4 regions of the Exiguobacterium sp. AB2 genome follow, and region 4 is predicted to be linked to each of the others. Evidence: riboswitches for the same ligand, from Rfam matches in the RefSeq annotation. Region 4 holds a riboswitch; each other region holds the start of a gene.
The links. A riboswitch is a leader RNA that binds a small molecule or an ion and turns the genes downstream of it on or off. The one in region 4 is predicted to bind S-adenosylmethionine.
Positions count from the first base shown of each region.

Region 1: linked by a shared signal. The riboswitch ahead of mtnK (S-methyl-5-thioribose kinase) and the one ahead of DI14_RS10040 (MetQ/NlpA family ABC transporter substrate-binding protein) in region 4 are both predicted to bind S-adenosylmethionine.
Region 2: linked by a shared signal. The riboswitch ahead of DI14_RS01485 (Na+/H+ antiporter NhaC family protein) and the one ahead of DI14_RS10040 (MetQ/NlpA family ABC transporter substrate-binding protein) in region 4 are both predicted to bind S-adenosylmethionine.
Region 3: linked by a shared signal. The riboswitch ahead of DI14_RS07325 (LVIVD repeat-containing protein) and the one ahead of DI14_RS10040 (MetQ/NlpA family ABC transporter substrate-binding protein) in region 4 are both predicted to bind S-adenosylmethionine.

Region 1 covers NZ_JNAA01000047.1:22,043-25,556, reverse strand. Annotated here, with positions in the region: gene mtnA (S-methyl-5-thioribose-1-phosphate isomerase) at 1-463, opposite strand, end outside; gene mtnK (S-methyl-5-thioribose kinase) at 460-1,614, opposite strand; SAM riboswitch class I at 1,694-1,797, opposite strand; SAM riboswitch class I at 2,001-2,102, shown strand; gene DI14_RS07030 (2,3-diketo-5-methylthiopentyl-1-phosphate enolase) at 2,173-3,330, shown strand; gene DI14_RS07025 (2-hydroxy-3-keto-5-methylthiopentenyl-1-phosphate phosphatase) at 3,327-3,514, shown strand, end outside.
Region 2 covers NZ_JNAA01000013.1:10,202-13,715, reverse strand. Annotated here, with positions in the region: gene DI14_RS01490 (TVP38/TMEM64 family protein) at 221-865, shown strand; gene DI14_RS01485 (Na+/H+ antiporter NhaC family protein) at 893-2,194, opposite strand; SAM riboswitch class I at 2,247-2,342, opposite strand; gene DI14_RS01480 (GGDEF domain-containing protein) at 2,439-3,514, opposite strand, start outside.
Region 3 covers NZ_JNAA01000048.1:39,257-42,770, forward strand. Annotated here, with positions in the region: gene sufB (Fe-S cluster assembly protein SufB) at 1-1,247, shown strand, start outside; SAM riboswitch class I at 1,438-1,552, shown strand; gene DI14_RS07325 (LVIVD repeat-containing protein) at 1,665-3,056, shown strand.
Region 4 covers NZ_JNAA01000074.1:4,607-8,120, reverse strand. Annotated here, with positions in the region: gene DI14_RS10050 (aminotransferase class I/II-fold pyridoxal phosphate-dependent enzyme) at 1-145, shown strand, start outside; gene DI14_RS10045 (iron-containing alcohol dehydrogenase family protein) at 142-1,158, shown strand; SAM riboswitch class I at 1,199-1,302, shown strand; gene DI14_RS10040 (MetQ/NlpA family ABC transporter substrate-binding protein) at 1,378-2,199, shown strand; gene DI14_RS10035 (methionine ABC transporter ATP-binding protein) at 2,209-3,243, shown strand; gene DI14_RS10030 (methionine ABC transporter permease) at 3,215-3,514, shown strand, end outside.

The sequences.
Region 1 (3,514 bases), on a different contig from region 4:
TACAAATCGTCAAGACGTTCCCGCCTGAAGGCAACACGGTCAGTGTGTGCTCTCCGATGGACCGATACGTGTCGACGTCACGTTCATAGAGGGCGACCGCGCGCCGTTTTATTTCCCCGGCAATCTGTTCGAAATCGTCCCCGCTGTTCAATTCGAGAAGCGACTCGATCACGTTTTGTAAATTGACCGCCGTCGGCCGTGTCGCGATCAAACGGCGTCCGACAATCTCGAGACGACGCGTGAAATCTGGGTCGTCGACGAGACGCTCTGCCTCTTTCGCCAGGACGAACGCCCCGAAATACGCGATCGCCGGTGCGCCTCGGACTTGGAGCGTCTCAATCGCGTGCTCCGCTTCTTCAAGCGTCTCGATCGTCACGTAACGTGCCTCATGCGGAAGGAGCGTCTGGTCTAAGAGAATCAACTCATTGGTCGAGACGTCAAAGCGAATGTTTTGCACCGTCATACGCGTACCCCCGATAACAAGGTGACGAGGCCGTCAATCGAGTCGACTTCGTGACGTTCTTTAATGAGCGCCGTACCGAGCGCGAGCGCATCGCGTTTCCGCTCGAGACGTGTCGTTTCGGGTAACGTCTCAAGGTCTGCGACGCCGGCGAGGCCGATGGCGCGGCGGATGAGTTCGCAACCGGCATAGCCGACCGTGTCGGCGAAAATCGTTTGTAACAAGTCGTCGACATATCCTTCCGTGTCGAACGGCTCGACGGCGTTCGTGAAGTTGTGGCGGAACGTCTTCTCAAACGTCTCCCACACCGTGAGGACGTCCGTGAACCGTTCGAATCGCTTGAGCGGATCGTGGAACGTGGCGAGCGTCAAATGCGCGATAATCTGTCCGACGTCGAAGCCGAACGGTCCGTAGAATGCGAACTCCGGATCGATGATTTTCGTCTCCTGCGTCGTCGCAAAGATGCTTCCTGTATGTAAGTCGCCATGAAGCAAGGCGTCATGTTTCGTGACGAATCCGACTTTCAGTTTCGCCACCTCGACTTTGAGCGCCTTGTCATGCCAGAGGCGTTCGACGTCAGGACGCAGCGCCGCCTCGATATTGTTCGACTCGGCGTCTTTATACGGATCGGTGAAAATGAGCTTTTCCGTGATGTCGCACAGCTCCGGGTTGTAATACTCCCGTTCCTTCCGCTTCTTCTCGATTGGACCGGCCGCGTAGTCGGACGTGGCGAACAACGTCTCGCCTAAAAATTCACCGACGTGACGGGCCAGTTCAGGATACGTCTTCCCTTCGAGGTAACCGGTGCGGACGATTTCATAATCGGACAAGTCCTCTAAAATCGTGTACGCGAGCGTCCGGTCGCTCCCGAGCACGTTCGGCACGAAACGTGGCACGACTTCTGCGAACTGACGCAACGCGAGCTGCTCGATCCAGGCCCGTTCAAGCGTGAGCGGCCAACTTTCCCCGACGACTTTCGCATACGGGAGCGCTTGTTTGACGATAAGACGCTGTTCGCCTTGACGGATGCGGAAGACGAGGTTCAAGTTTCCGTCCCCAATCTCATCGCATTGGGCGATCCCTCCTTCTTCAATCAGTCCGAGTGCCCGGACGTGGTCGACGACCGTCTGTTCAGTAAATGGTTGATATGCCATGTCTATTTCCCCTTTCGATGATTTCCACAAAAAAAGCCCCTTTCTCCGCGAGAAAGAGGCACAGCCAGATTGGTTGTTCCTCTCATCTTTCAGACATTCGTCTGGTGGATGTAGCACCGTGCCGTACTGGTCGGTTGCTGCGGCGTCATCGGGCCAATTCCCTCTGCCAACTCGCGATAAGAGTGTGTTATTCGATTTGTGTGACTATGAGCTGAATATTACGGAGTCGACGCCCTGGTTGTCAACGCTGTTTTTTTGAGCATCGAGTCACTTTTTGTTTGCATATATGGAAACAAATTTCTAAAATAAAAAATTTTCAAAAAAGGAATTGACGCTGTGACGATTCTGTGCAAAAATTCAATTAAATTTCACAACTTCAAATCATATTCTTATCAAGAGCAGACGGAGGGACAAGCCCGATGATGTCGCAGCAACCGACCCGATTGGGCACGGTGCTAATTCTTGCAGCAGACGCTGAGAGATAAGAGTTCATTTTTTATGATGACCTCTTGCCTCGGCATGGGGTCATTTTTTGTTTGACCGGAAGGAGGAACGAACATGGGCATCATCGCCACTTATGAAATTAACCGTACGGACCGCGTGGCCGACCTCGCCGCGAAAATCGCGCTCGAGTTGACCGTCGGCACGTGGACAGACTTACCACACCTAGAACAAGCACAGTTACAAGCGTATCGCGCCGAAGTCGTCTCGACGTCACATACGGAAACGACGAGCCGCTTCAAAATCCGCTACCCGCTCCATAACGTCAGTGCGGACTTCTCATCCATCTTGACGACGACGTTCGGAAAGCTATCACTCGACGACTCGGTCCGGCTCGTCGACCTCGATTTACCTGAAGCGTTGCGCGACACGTTTCCCGGCGCCAAGTTCGGGACAGAAGGCGTCCGTCAGCTACTCGGCGTCTACGACCGGCCACTCGTCATGAGCATCTTCAAAGGGGTCATCGGCCGAGACTTGACCTTTTTAGAAGCACAGCTCCGTGACCAGCTCGACGGGGGCATCGATATCGTCAAAGACGACGAGATTTTATATGACAATCCGCTCACCCCTTCACTTGAGCGGGCGCAGATCGGCCGCACCGTCTTAGGCGAGCATTACGAGGCGACCGGAAAACGTGCCCTGTACGCCGTCACGCTAAGCGGACCGGTGTTCACGTTACGTGACCAAGCGCTACGGTTGATTGACGCTGGGGCAACGGCCCTCCTCTTCAACGTCTATACATACGGGCTCGATACCTTGCGTGAGCTGGCGAAAGACCCGGACGTGAACGTGCCGATTTTAGCGCACCCGGCGTTCGCCGGCGCCTTGACCGGTTCAATCAGCCATGCACTCCTACTCGGGAAGCTTCCTCGACTCGCCGGTGCCGACTTGACGCTCTTTCCATCGCCGTATGGATCGCTCGCGACGCCGCGTGACGAGGCGCTCCTCATCCGCGATGTAAGCGCGGAACCGAGCGAAAGAAAAGCGATTCTCCCGGTCCCGTCAGCCGGGATTCATCCAGGGCTCGTTCCCGACATCATCCGTGATTTCGGAACCGATGTCGTCATCAATGCCGGTGGCGGCATCCACGGACACCCAGACGGCGCCGCAGCCGGGGCCCGGGCGTTCAAACAGGCCATCGCGCACGTCCTCGGACAACGAGACGGCCAGACGACCGAGCTCGAGACGGCATTGAAAGCGTGGACGACGCGATGACGGTCCATATCCTCTGCGATTTCGACGGGACCATCACGGCCGAGGACAACATCATCGCCTTGATGAAGGCGTTCGCTCCTCCCGAATGGGTCGAGCTGAAAGACGCGATCCTCGCCCAAGACATCTCGATTCGCTCCGGCGTCGGCCAACTGTTCAACTTGTTGCCGAGTAGCGGGCGTACCGC
Region 2 (3,514 bases), on a different contig from region 4:
GTTACTCCCCTGTGTTCAGTTTTTTGCAGGAAAACGAACGTTGGGTTGTGTCGTTCGACGAACGGACTTGCCTGCAACCACAAGTCCATATTATATGATAGATATCACAGCTGAATTTCGCAAATACTTTTTATTTTTTTACGGCGGTGGGCAGGGGGATGCGTCTTCCTGAGCGAAATCGGGTAAAAAGGAATAACGAAAGTTGAAGGTGGAAACTGACATGCTGACATCACTCCAACAATATATTTTAAACTTGATTGAATGGCTACAAGGACTTCCGGGCGGACCTTGGGCAGGACTCGGGGCACCGTTCCTGGAGGCGATCTTTCCATTTCTCCCATTCGTCCTCATCATCTCGGCGAACGCAGCGACATATGGATTTTTGCTTGGGACGTTACTGTCTTGGATCGGGAGTTTGCTCGGAACAATTCTTGTGTTTGTAGCTGTTCGCTACGTGTTCCGAAAGCCGATGACGCGGTGGCTCGAGAGACATAAGCAAGGCGTCTATTGGCTCGAACGCATCAAGCACATGAGTCCGGTCTCACTCGGGTTTCTGTACTCGCTCCCGTTTATTCCGGTCAGCTTGATCACATACTTACTCGCGCTCATTCAAATGCCACTCCGTACGTTCATCATGGCGGCCGGGTTCGGCAAGTTGCTCGTCGTCTTGATTTTCTCTGTCATTGGCGACCAGTGGGAAGAGTTTATCCAAAGCCCGTTCCGATTATCGATGCTCGTCTTATTACTGATTGTCCTATGGGCCATCAGCCGTGGACTCGAAGAACTGCTTAAACGGCGTGCCTTCAGAAAACGGAACGAGCAGCTGAAACGTGAACTTGAAGCGAAACGACAAACGACCTTGTGAAGCGACTGCTTCACAAGGCCGTTTTCGTTAAGCGCGTTTTTTGAAACGCGGGAAGTTGAAGGCGATGGCCAATCCTCCGCAAATGAACAACAAGAACGGATAGAACATATACGGAACGAGCGCCGGTGACGCTGTGTTCGTCAGTTCGGCCGCAATGAGAAGCTGTGCCCCATAAGGCAACAGACCTTGGACCCCACACGAGAAGATATCGAGTACACTCGCTGACTTTTTACGTTCGATGTCATAATCGTCGGCGATGTTCGCGGCGAGCGGACCAGCCACGAGAATCGAAATCGTGTTGTTCGCCGTCGCGACGTTTGTCGCACTGACGAGCCCGGCGATGCTCCACTCCGCGCCGGCCCGTCTTTTAATTCGGGACGTGAGCGCGTCACGCAAGTACGTGAGTCCGCCGTTATGCGAGATGAGTCCGACGAGCCCACCCATGAGCAATGTCAGGAGTGAAATCTCGGCCATGCCCATCATGCCGTCCGCCATGGCGGTGACGTACGTGGTGACGGCTAGACTGCCGTCCAACAGACCGATGATGCCGGTCAGGGCGATGCCGCCGAGCAAGACGAGGATGACGTTCATTCCCGTCAAGGCGAGCACGATGACCGCAAGGTATGGAATCAGCTTATACCATTCAAACGCTGCCGGCTCGATGGTCGATTCACCGCTCGATAAGACGGCGAGCAAAATCGTTGTGATGACGGCTGCCGGCAAGACGATCCAAAAGTTAGTCCGGAACTTGTCGCGCATGTTCGTCCTTTGGGTGCGGACGGCTGCAATCGTCGTGTCCGAAATGAACGACAAGTTATCACCGAACATGGCACCGCCAACGACGGCCGCTGCTGCGATGGCGATATTGACGCCGCTCTCCTCATGGATGCCGAGGGCGATCGGCGCCAGTGCGGCAATCGTCCCGGTCGATGTGCCCATCGCCATTGAGATGAAGGCCGCGATGACGAACAGGCCGCTCAAGAGGAGCGAAGGCGGTAATAACGTCAATGCCGCATTGACGGTCGCATCAATCGCCCCGATTGCTTCGGCGACGCTTGAAAACGCGCCGGCGAGCAAGAAGATGAACACCATGATCAAGATGCTTGGGTTGCCGGCGCCTTGGGCGACACGTTCGACCGTCTGGGTGACGCTTCCTTTCGTCATCATCGCCGCGACGATGACGGCAATCAAGGCCGCAATCAAGACGGGAAATTTATAAAAATCGTCATAGTAGATGCCTGCCCCGATAAAGAAGACGAGGAAGACGAGTAAGGGCAAAAGCGCCCATTTGTTAGCTGTTGGTTGTTCCAATCGATTCACCTCATTCATAAAAATAAAAAGAGAGCCTTCTGAAAAAAGGCTCTCTCTACAAGAAACACTTTTTTCATCTTTCGAGCAGACCGCTCGCTGGATTTGGCACAGGTTACCCGCTGCCGAGACGTCATCGGGCCAGTCCCTCAGTCTCTCTTGATAAAAAAGTTGTGATATTTAGTTATAAGACACGTTCCCTAACGTACCTGTTTCAAATCTGCTTGTCAATAGCAAACCCCCACGCGATGCACGTGGGGGCGAGTCAGGACGTCAAAAAATTGTAATGGGCGACGCGGTTGCGTCCTGCGTACTTCCCGCCGACGTAAAGCGCTCGGTCGGCGTTGCGAATCGTATCGTCTAGTCGTTTGTCACCGAACGCTTGAATCGTATCGACGCCGATTGAGGCGGTCACTGGGATATCGATTCCGTCGACGTGGAATGGTTTGGTTTCGATTTGTTGACGGATGCGCTCGGCAATCTCGACGGCGGCTTCGACATCGCATCGGTTCAACAGCAAGATGAACTCCTCGCCGCCATAACGGGCTGCGAAATCATCGGTGCGGAGCACTTGGCGGATGCGGCGACCAAACTCTTGGAGCACGCTGTCTCCGACTTGATGACCGTGCGTGTCGTTGATTTTTTTGAAGAAGTCGATATCGAGCATTGCGACGGAAATCGGATACATCGAGCCGTCCGAGATTTGTTGAATCCCGTATTCATAAAAAGCCCGTGCATTGGCAAGCAACGTCAAGCTGTCCGTCCGGCTCTCGGTATAGAGGCGGTCGCGTTCATGACAACGACTGATCGTTCGATTGAACGATTTGAGCAGTTTGACAATCTCACGTTGAATGATGGGCGGATAGCCATAGACGTGCTCGCCGGTCATGACGAGCCACGTGCGGATGCCTTCGATTTCCTCGGAACGGACCGAGATGAAGCTATGATAGTCTTCATCGAACTCGTTCGATAACGGGGCGTCCCATTCAAAGCGCATCTCATACTCGACCGAAGCTTCGTTCGGATAGGTTGCATCGAGTAAATCAAAGACGACGTGGCGATCGATCGGCTGGCGCGTCTTTAAATCAAAGTAAAGTGTGCGGTCGAACAGTTTGAACTCGACGAACCCTTCGTCGTACTCGTTGAGTCGTTCACATTGACTGAGGAACACCTCAATCGCTTGCGCCTCGCTTTGTGACAACGACACGGCTTCTTTTGCCTCATCATATTGTTCAATCAACGATTTGAAGGCGTCTTGCCGACCTTTCTGGATGATGAGCCGCTTAATAAAGAAGGTGAGTGCGGCGGCGATACTGCTGACGACAAGCAAGTTCGTCTCAC
Region 3 (3,514 bases), on a different contig from region 4:
GTTTGAAATCACTCGAGCAGTTCCGCAAGATGCCGATGCCGACATGGGGCGGCGACTTGTCTGCACTTGATTTCGATGAGATCACGTACTACGTCAAACCGTCTGAGAAGACGGAACGTTCGTGGGACGAGGTACCGGAAGAAATCAAGACGACGTTTGATAAGCTCGGGATTCCAGAAGCAGAGCAAAAATATTTGGCAGGTGTCTCGGCTCAGTACGAGTCAGAGGTCGTCTACCACAGCATGCAAGAAGACTTTGAAGCGAAAGGTGTCATCTTTAAAGATACAGACACGGCGCTCAAAGAAGACGAAGCACTTTTCCGTGAGTACTTCGGCAAGTTGATTCCGCCGACGGACAACAAGTTCGCCGCGCTCAACTCGGCCGTCTGGTCTGGTGGCTCGTTCATCTACGTACCAAAAGGCGTGAAACTCGAGCAACCGCTCCAAGCGTATTTCCGCATCAACTCGGAAAACATGGGGCAGTTCGAGCGGACGCTCATCATCGTCGACGAAGGCGCATCGGTTCATTACGTCGAAGGATGTACGGCACCTGTCTACACGACGAACTCGCTCCACTCGGCGGTCGTTGAGATCTTCGTCAACAAAGACGCATACTGCCGCTATACGACGATCCAAAACTGGGCGAACAACGTCTACAACTTGGTCACGAAGCGTGCCATCTGTGAAGCGGGCGCGTCAATGGAATGGATTGATGGCAACATCGGTTCGAAATTGACGATGAAATACCCGGCCGTCATTCTAAAAGGTGAAGGTTCACGTGGGATGACGCTCTCGATCGCCCTCGGTGGTAAAGGCCAACACCAAGACGCCGGCGCGAAGATGATTCACCTCGCACCGAATACGTCGTCGTCCATCGTCTCGAAGTCGATCTCGAAACAAGGCGGAAAAGTCTCGTATCGCGGAATCGTCCATTTCGGACGTAAGGCGAAAGGTGCCCGCTCGAACATCGAGTGTGACACGCTCATCATGGACAACCAGTCGACGTCAGACACGATCCCGTATAACGAGATCTTGAACGACCAGGTGTCACTCGAGCACGAAGCGAAAGTCTCAAAAGTGTCAGAAGAGCAACTCTTCTACCTTATGAGCCGTGGGATCTCGGAAGAAGAAGCGACGGAAATGATCGTCATGGGCTTCATCGAGCCGTTCACGAAAGAATTGCCGATGGAATATGCTGTCGAAATGAACCGTCTCATCAAGTTCGAGATGGAAGGGTCGATTGGATAAGTAGATCAGATAAGGGTTATGTGGAGGCTTGATTTCTTTCAAGTCTTCACACAATCCTTTTTTATTTGTCGCTATTCTTTGGGAAAAGACTATATTGCATGCATGGAACAGGAATATTTGGTTTTTTTTAGAATTTATATTGACAAGTTGTGTGATAATTGTGATAATACAAAGTAATTTGATATGAATACTCTTATTAAGAGCAGGTGGAGGGAATTAGCCCTATGAAGCCCGGCAACCATCCGTACTGAATCGCCAGTACGGAAACGGTGCTAAATCTAACAGCTAACGCTGAGAGATGAGAGGAAATCGGAATTTTTCGGAATCCTTCTGTCTCGTCTATGAGTTCAGAAGGATTTTTTTTGCATTCTGCCTCTAACAGAGTTTCTATCAAAAAAACCTAAGGGGGAGTTTATTTTGAAAGGAAAGTTTTTGTTAAGTGCAGCGCTCGTCACAGGATTGACCGTCTCGTCGGCATTACCGGTTACATATGCGCATGATGAGCTAGGCGACATCAATATCGAGAAAGGAGAGCGGAACGCGGATGAAATCAGTTCGGTCACTGTGACCGAAGGAAGCAAGAACGTCAAATTTCTGCACGAGACGGCATCTGTGCCGTTAAAAGAGATTCGAGAAGGGGTGAAAAACAGCACGGCCGACGTCTATGCGCATAAAGGATTCGCTTACACGGGGACGCATACTGCCGGGGGTGGGAACGGTGGCGTTCGCGTGTTCGACTTAAAAGATCCGTCGAACCCGAAAGAAGTGGCCGTGTTCGCCGACCAAGACATCCCGGGTACGTGGCAAGAAAAAGTCATCGTCAAAACGGTCAACACGAAGTCGTTTAAAGGGGACTTGGCCGTCGTATCGGTACAGCAATTAAATTCGAAAGATCCGAACTCTAAAGGGGGCTTCCTCTTATACGATGTGACGAATCCATATGAGCCGAAGAAGTTAGGTTTCTATGAAGTCACGAAGAAAACGAGAGGGACACATGAGCTCTACTTGACGACGCAAGGGGATCGGGTATTGGTCTTGGCCTCAAGCCCTTACGCCGATTATTATTCTCATGGGAAAGAGAAAGACTTCCAACTCGTGGATGTCACAAACCCAGCTGAACCAAAGAAATTGTATGAGTTCGACCCACGTACTTTAGCGGAAGTTGACGGTAGCTTTGACGGCTACAATTGGAAAGCGCCGGACGGAAAGACACGACCGGTGTTCAACCATAGCGCGTATGCAGACGAGAACGGGAAAACCGCTTACCTTTCGTTCTGGGATCTCGGGACCATCATTTTGGACATTTCAAATCCAGAAAACGTGAAATACGAAGGGCGGACGGCTTTCGCATCGAACCAACAAGGTTCAGCCCACTCGGCTGCACTTGCAAAAGGCGGCACGGTCCTCATCGAAACGAGAGAAGTGTATGTTCCAGTCAAGCCGGGCTATGAACAGTCTTATGGTTACACACGAATTTTTGACATCAAAGATAAAACAAACCCGAAACTATTGAGCGAATTCAAAACCGATTTGACAGAAGATATTTCGGAGAATCCGGCTGAGCAAGTGACGTTTGGGAAGACGGTACACGATCCGAAAGTACTTGGAAACACGTTGTACTTGTCTCACTATGCAGGCGGCGTCCGTGCAGTAGACATCTCAAACCCGAGCAAGCCGGTGCAGATCGGAAAATACGTGCCTGCTGACGCGAACATTTGGGGCGTTTATGTCGACCGTAACTATGTTTTGGCATCGGACATGGGGACAGGGTTGAAGGTTCTACAGAAGAACAATAAGAGCGGAAATTAATCATGCTCAGTAAAATATGAGGTACGAATGACGAAAACCGACGAAGCTGCACTTCGTTGGTTTTTTGTATAATCAAACAAGGGGGTGCGAGTCCAATGAAGCGATTTCAGTTAGAGACCAAAACGTTAGTGGCATTCATGCACGACATTCATGTGCGGTGTCCGCAATGTGAACAACGTGCAGACATTGTGATGAAGGAGACGTTACGTCTCAGTTGTCTAGTTTGCGGGCTTGTGCGCACATACACGGGTATAGGATTCAGGATGGGTGGGGGCGCGTTCGATCTTTTCTTTCGGTTACCGCTTTATTTGCAGACAAATTGCTGTGGTCACGTCCTTTGGGCTTACAACCGAGACCATCTTGCTTATATGAGAGCGTACGTGGAAGCGGATATTCGGACGAGTGACGGGGAAAACAGCAGTATCGAGAGTCGTTTGCCCAAGTGGATGAAGCAAAAA
Region 4 (3,514 bases):
CGTGGCCGTGACACCGGGCTATTTCTTCGGCACCGAAGGGGAGCGCTACGTGCGTTTCGGACTCGTCTCCCCGGAGCCGAAGATTGACGAGGCCGTCGAGCGTATCGAGCGGCTGTTCGCCGCCTATGAAGAGGTGCGGGCGTGATCCGTCAAGCCGTGCTCGAGTATGATCACGCCGCTGACGCGCTCGATCGTCTCGACGAACTGATCGGCGCTCGTTCGGTCCATGTGTTGCGCGGGCAAAACGGCTACCCGACCGTCGAACGGCTACTCCCTTCGATTCAAACCTATCCGGCAACGACGTTCCGAGGAGATTGCACGGATCGTGAGGCGGATCGCGTCGACCTCGACGGGGCGGACGTCCTCATCGCCGTCGGTGGCGGCAAGCTCGTCGACACGGCCAAACTCGTCGCCGTACGGAACGGCGTCCCGCTCATCGTCATCCCGACGCTCGCCTCCAACTGTGCGGCGTTCACCCCGCTCAGCGTCGTCTATCGCGACGACGGGAGCTATGACCGCTATGACGTCTTCCGGGTCGTCATCGAACGCGTCATCGTCGACGCCCGGGTCATCGCATCATCGCCGTATGATTATTATCGAGCCGGCGTCATCGACACGGTTGCGAAGTTTTATGAGGCCCGCTATTTGAGCGGGGACGCCTCGACCGATGCCGGCGTCGATGCCGGACTCGCGCTCTCCAAGCAATGTCATCGCCTGCTCGAGCTCGAATTGACCGAGACCGCCTTCCGCTCGTATGGGGAAGGGACGCGTTATGCGGTCGACCACGTTCTCGCCATCGGTGGGGCGGTCGGTGGGTTCGGCGACGCCGGGACACGGGTCGCCGTCGCGCACGCCGTCCATAACGCGCTCAGTCAGTTCGAGACGACGCATCCGTTCCTGCACGGGGACAAGGTCGGCTTCGGGTTGCTCGTCCAAGAATCGCTACGCGGCTCGGAAGACGTGGCTCGGCTTCGGGCGTGGCTCGAAACGGTTGAGGCCCCGACGACGCTCGAGGCGCTCGGTCTTTCGACGGACGAGATCCCGTTCCTCGTGGCAGCAGTCATGAGGGAGACGACGCTCCAACAGTTGCCTGAACCGATTGATTATGACTATTTGAAAATAATTCTTGAAAATTTGCAGAAAACTATTTACAAATAAAAGAATAATGAGTAAGATAAAGACAATTAAATTGAACGTTTGCTTATCAAGAGCGGTGGAGGGACTGGCCCTATGAAACCCGGCAACCAGATCGTAAGATCATGGTGCTAATTCCAACAGGCGGAAGCGTCTGGGAGATGAGCGTGTCCGACTTCGCTGTGTCGTGCCCGCCTCTCTTGATGAGTGGCGGGCTTTTCATATTAAAGGAGGAATCATTCAATGAACATCAAATCAAAATCAGTCCTTGCCGGGACATCGTTACTCGCCGCGATCGCGCTGTCAGCTTGCGGACAATCGGATGCGAGCGAGGCGCTCAGCAACGAGTCGATCACGATCGGTGTGACCGGGGGGCCGCACCAACAAATCGCCGAGGAAGTGAAGAAGCTCGCCGCCGAGGACGGGCTCGAGCTCGATATCAAGGTGTTCAACGACTACAATACCCCGAACGCCGCGCTCGCTGAAGGCAGCCTCGACGTGAACAGCTATCAGACGCTGTCGTTCCTCGAGCTCCAAAAAGCGGATAAGGGCTACAAGATTGACGACGTGTTCAAGACGGTCGCCTTCCCGATGGGGCTCTATTCGGACAAGCTGACCGATATCGACGAATTGAAAGAAGGCGACAAGGTCGCCGTGCCGAACGATCCGGCGAACGAACTCCGTGCGCTTCGCCTCTATGAGACGGCTGGTCTCATCACGCTCAAGGAGGGCTTGACGGACAAGGCGACGAAACGAGACATCGCCGAGAACCCGCTCAACCTCGAGTTCATCGAGCTCGAGGCGTCACAGCTCCCGACGCAACTTCCTGAGGTCGCGCTTGCCGCCATCAACACGAACTTCGCGATGGGTGCGGGGCTCTCGATCAACGAGGACGCCCTCTTCCATGAAGACACGGTCGACAACCCGTACCCGAACTACGTCGTTGTCCGGACCGACAACAAAGAAGACGAGGTCGTCGAGACGCTCAAGTCATACTACCACTCTGACGAGATTCGGACGTTCATCGAAGAGACGTTCAACGGCTCGATCGTCCCGGCATTTTAAGGAGGCACTATGATCGCACTCAAACAGATCAAGAAGACGTTCACCGTCAACAAAGGAACGGTCACGGCGCTCGATGACGTGTCGCTGACGATTGAAAAAGGTGAGATCTTCGGCATCATCGGGCGCAGCGGTGCCGGGAAGAGCACGCTCATCCGGATGATCAACCTGCTCGAACGCCCGACGTCGGGCCAGGTCGAGATCGAAGGACAGGACATCACGAAACTCGGCAAAAAGGAGCTCTCGAAGCTCCGGCACCGCATCGGGATGATCTTCCAACATTACAACTTGCTGAAGACGGCAACGGTCGAAGAAAACGTCGCCATCCCGCTCCGCCTTGAAGGGCTCGATAAAGAGACGATCCGACAGCGGGTCGACAAATACCTCGACATCGTCGGACTGACCGACCATCGCAAGCATTACCCGGAACAGCTCTCGGGCGGACAGAAGCAACGCGTCGCCATCGCCCGTGCCCTCGCGCACGAGCCGGATATTCTCCTCAGCGACGAGGCGACAAGCGCACTCGACCCAGAGACGACCGAGTCAATTCTCGACTTGTTGCTCGAGATTAACCGCGAGCTCGGCTTGACGATCTTCCTAATCACCCACGAGATGGAAGTCATCGAACGGATCTGTGACCGTGTCGCCGTCATCGACGGCGGCAAGATCGTCGAGGAAGGCGACGTGCTCGACGTGTTCGCCGACCCGGTCCACGCGACGACGCAGAAATTCTTGAAGACGAACCTCGACGTGCCGGAAGAAGTCGTCAAGGAACTGAGCACGCACGGCACGCTCGTCCACTTGTCGTTCATCGGCAGCCAGACCGAACAGGCCGTCCTCGCCCAGTTGACGAAGCGGTTCGGGCTCCTCCCGAACATCATCGGCGGCGGCATCAAGAAGTTGAAACGCGGGCTCGTCGGCAACCTGCTCATCCATCTCGACGGGGATGTCGACAAGACCGACCAAGCCGTCCGCTATCTCGAAGCGAGCGGCGTGAAAGTGAAGGAGGTGACGAACCATGCTACAGTTCTGGGCCGACTGGGGTGACTTGATTTGGACCGGTACGATTCAAACGCTGACGATGACAGGCATCGCCCTCGTCATCTCGACGTTCATCGGACTGCCGCTCGGGACGTTGCTCGTGTTGACGCGTCCGAGCGGGCGCCTGGCGAACCGTTACGTCTACGGCGCGCTCTCGAGCGTCATCAACGTGGTCCGTTCGATCCCGTTCATCATCCTATTGTTCTTCATCTTGCCGTTCACGCGGTTCATCATGGGGACGACGATCGGGGTACAAGGGGTGCTCCTCCCGCTCATC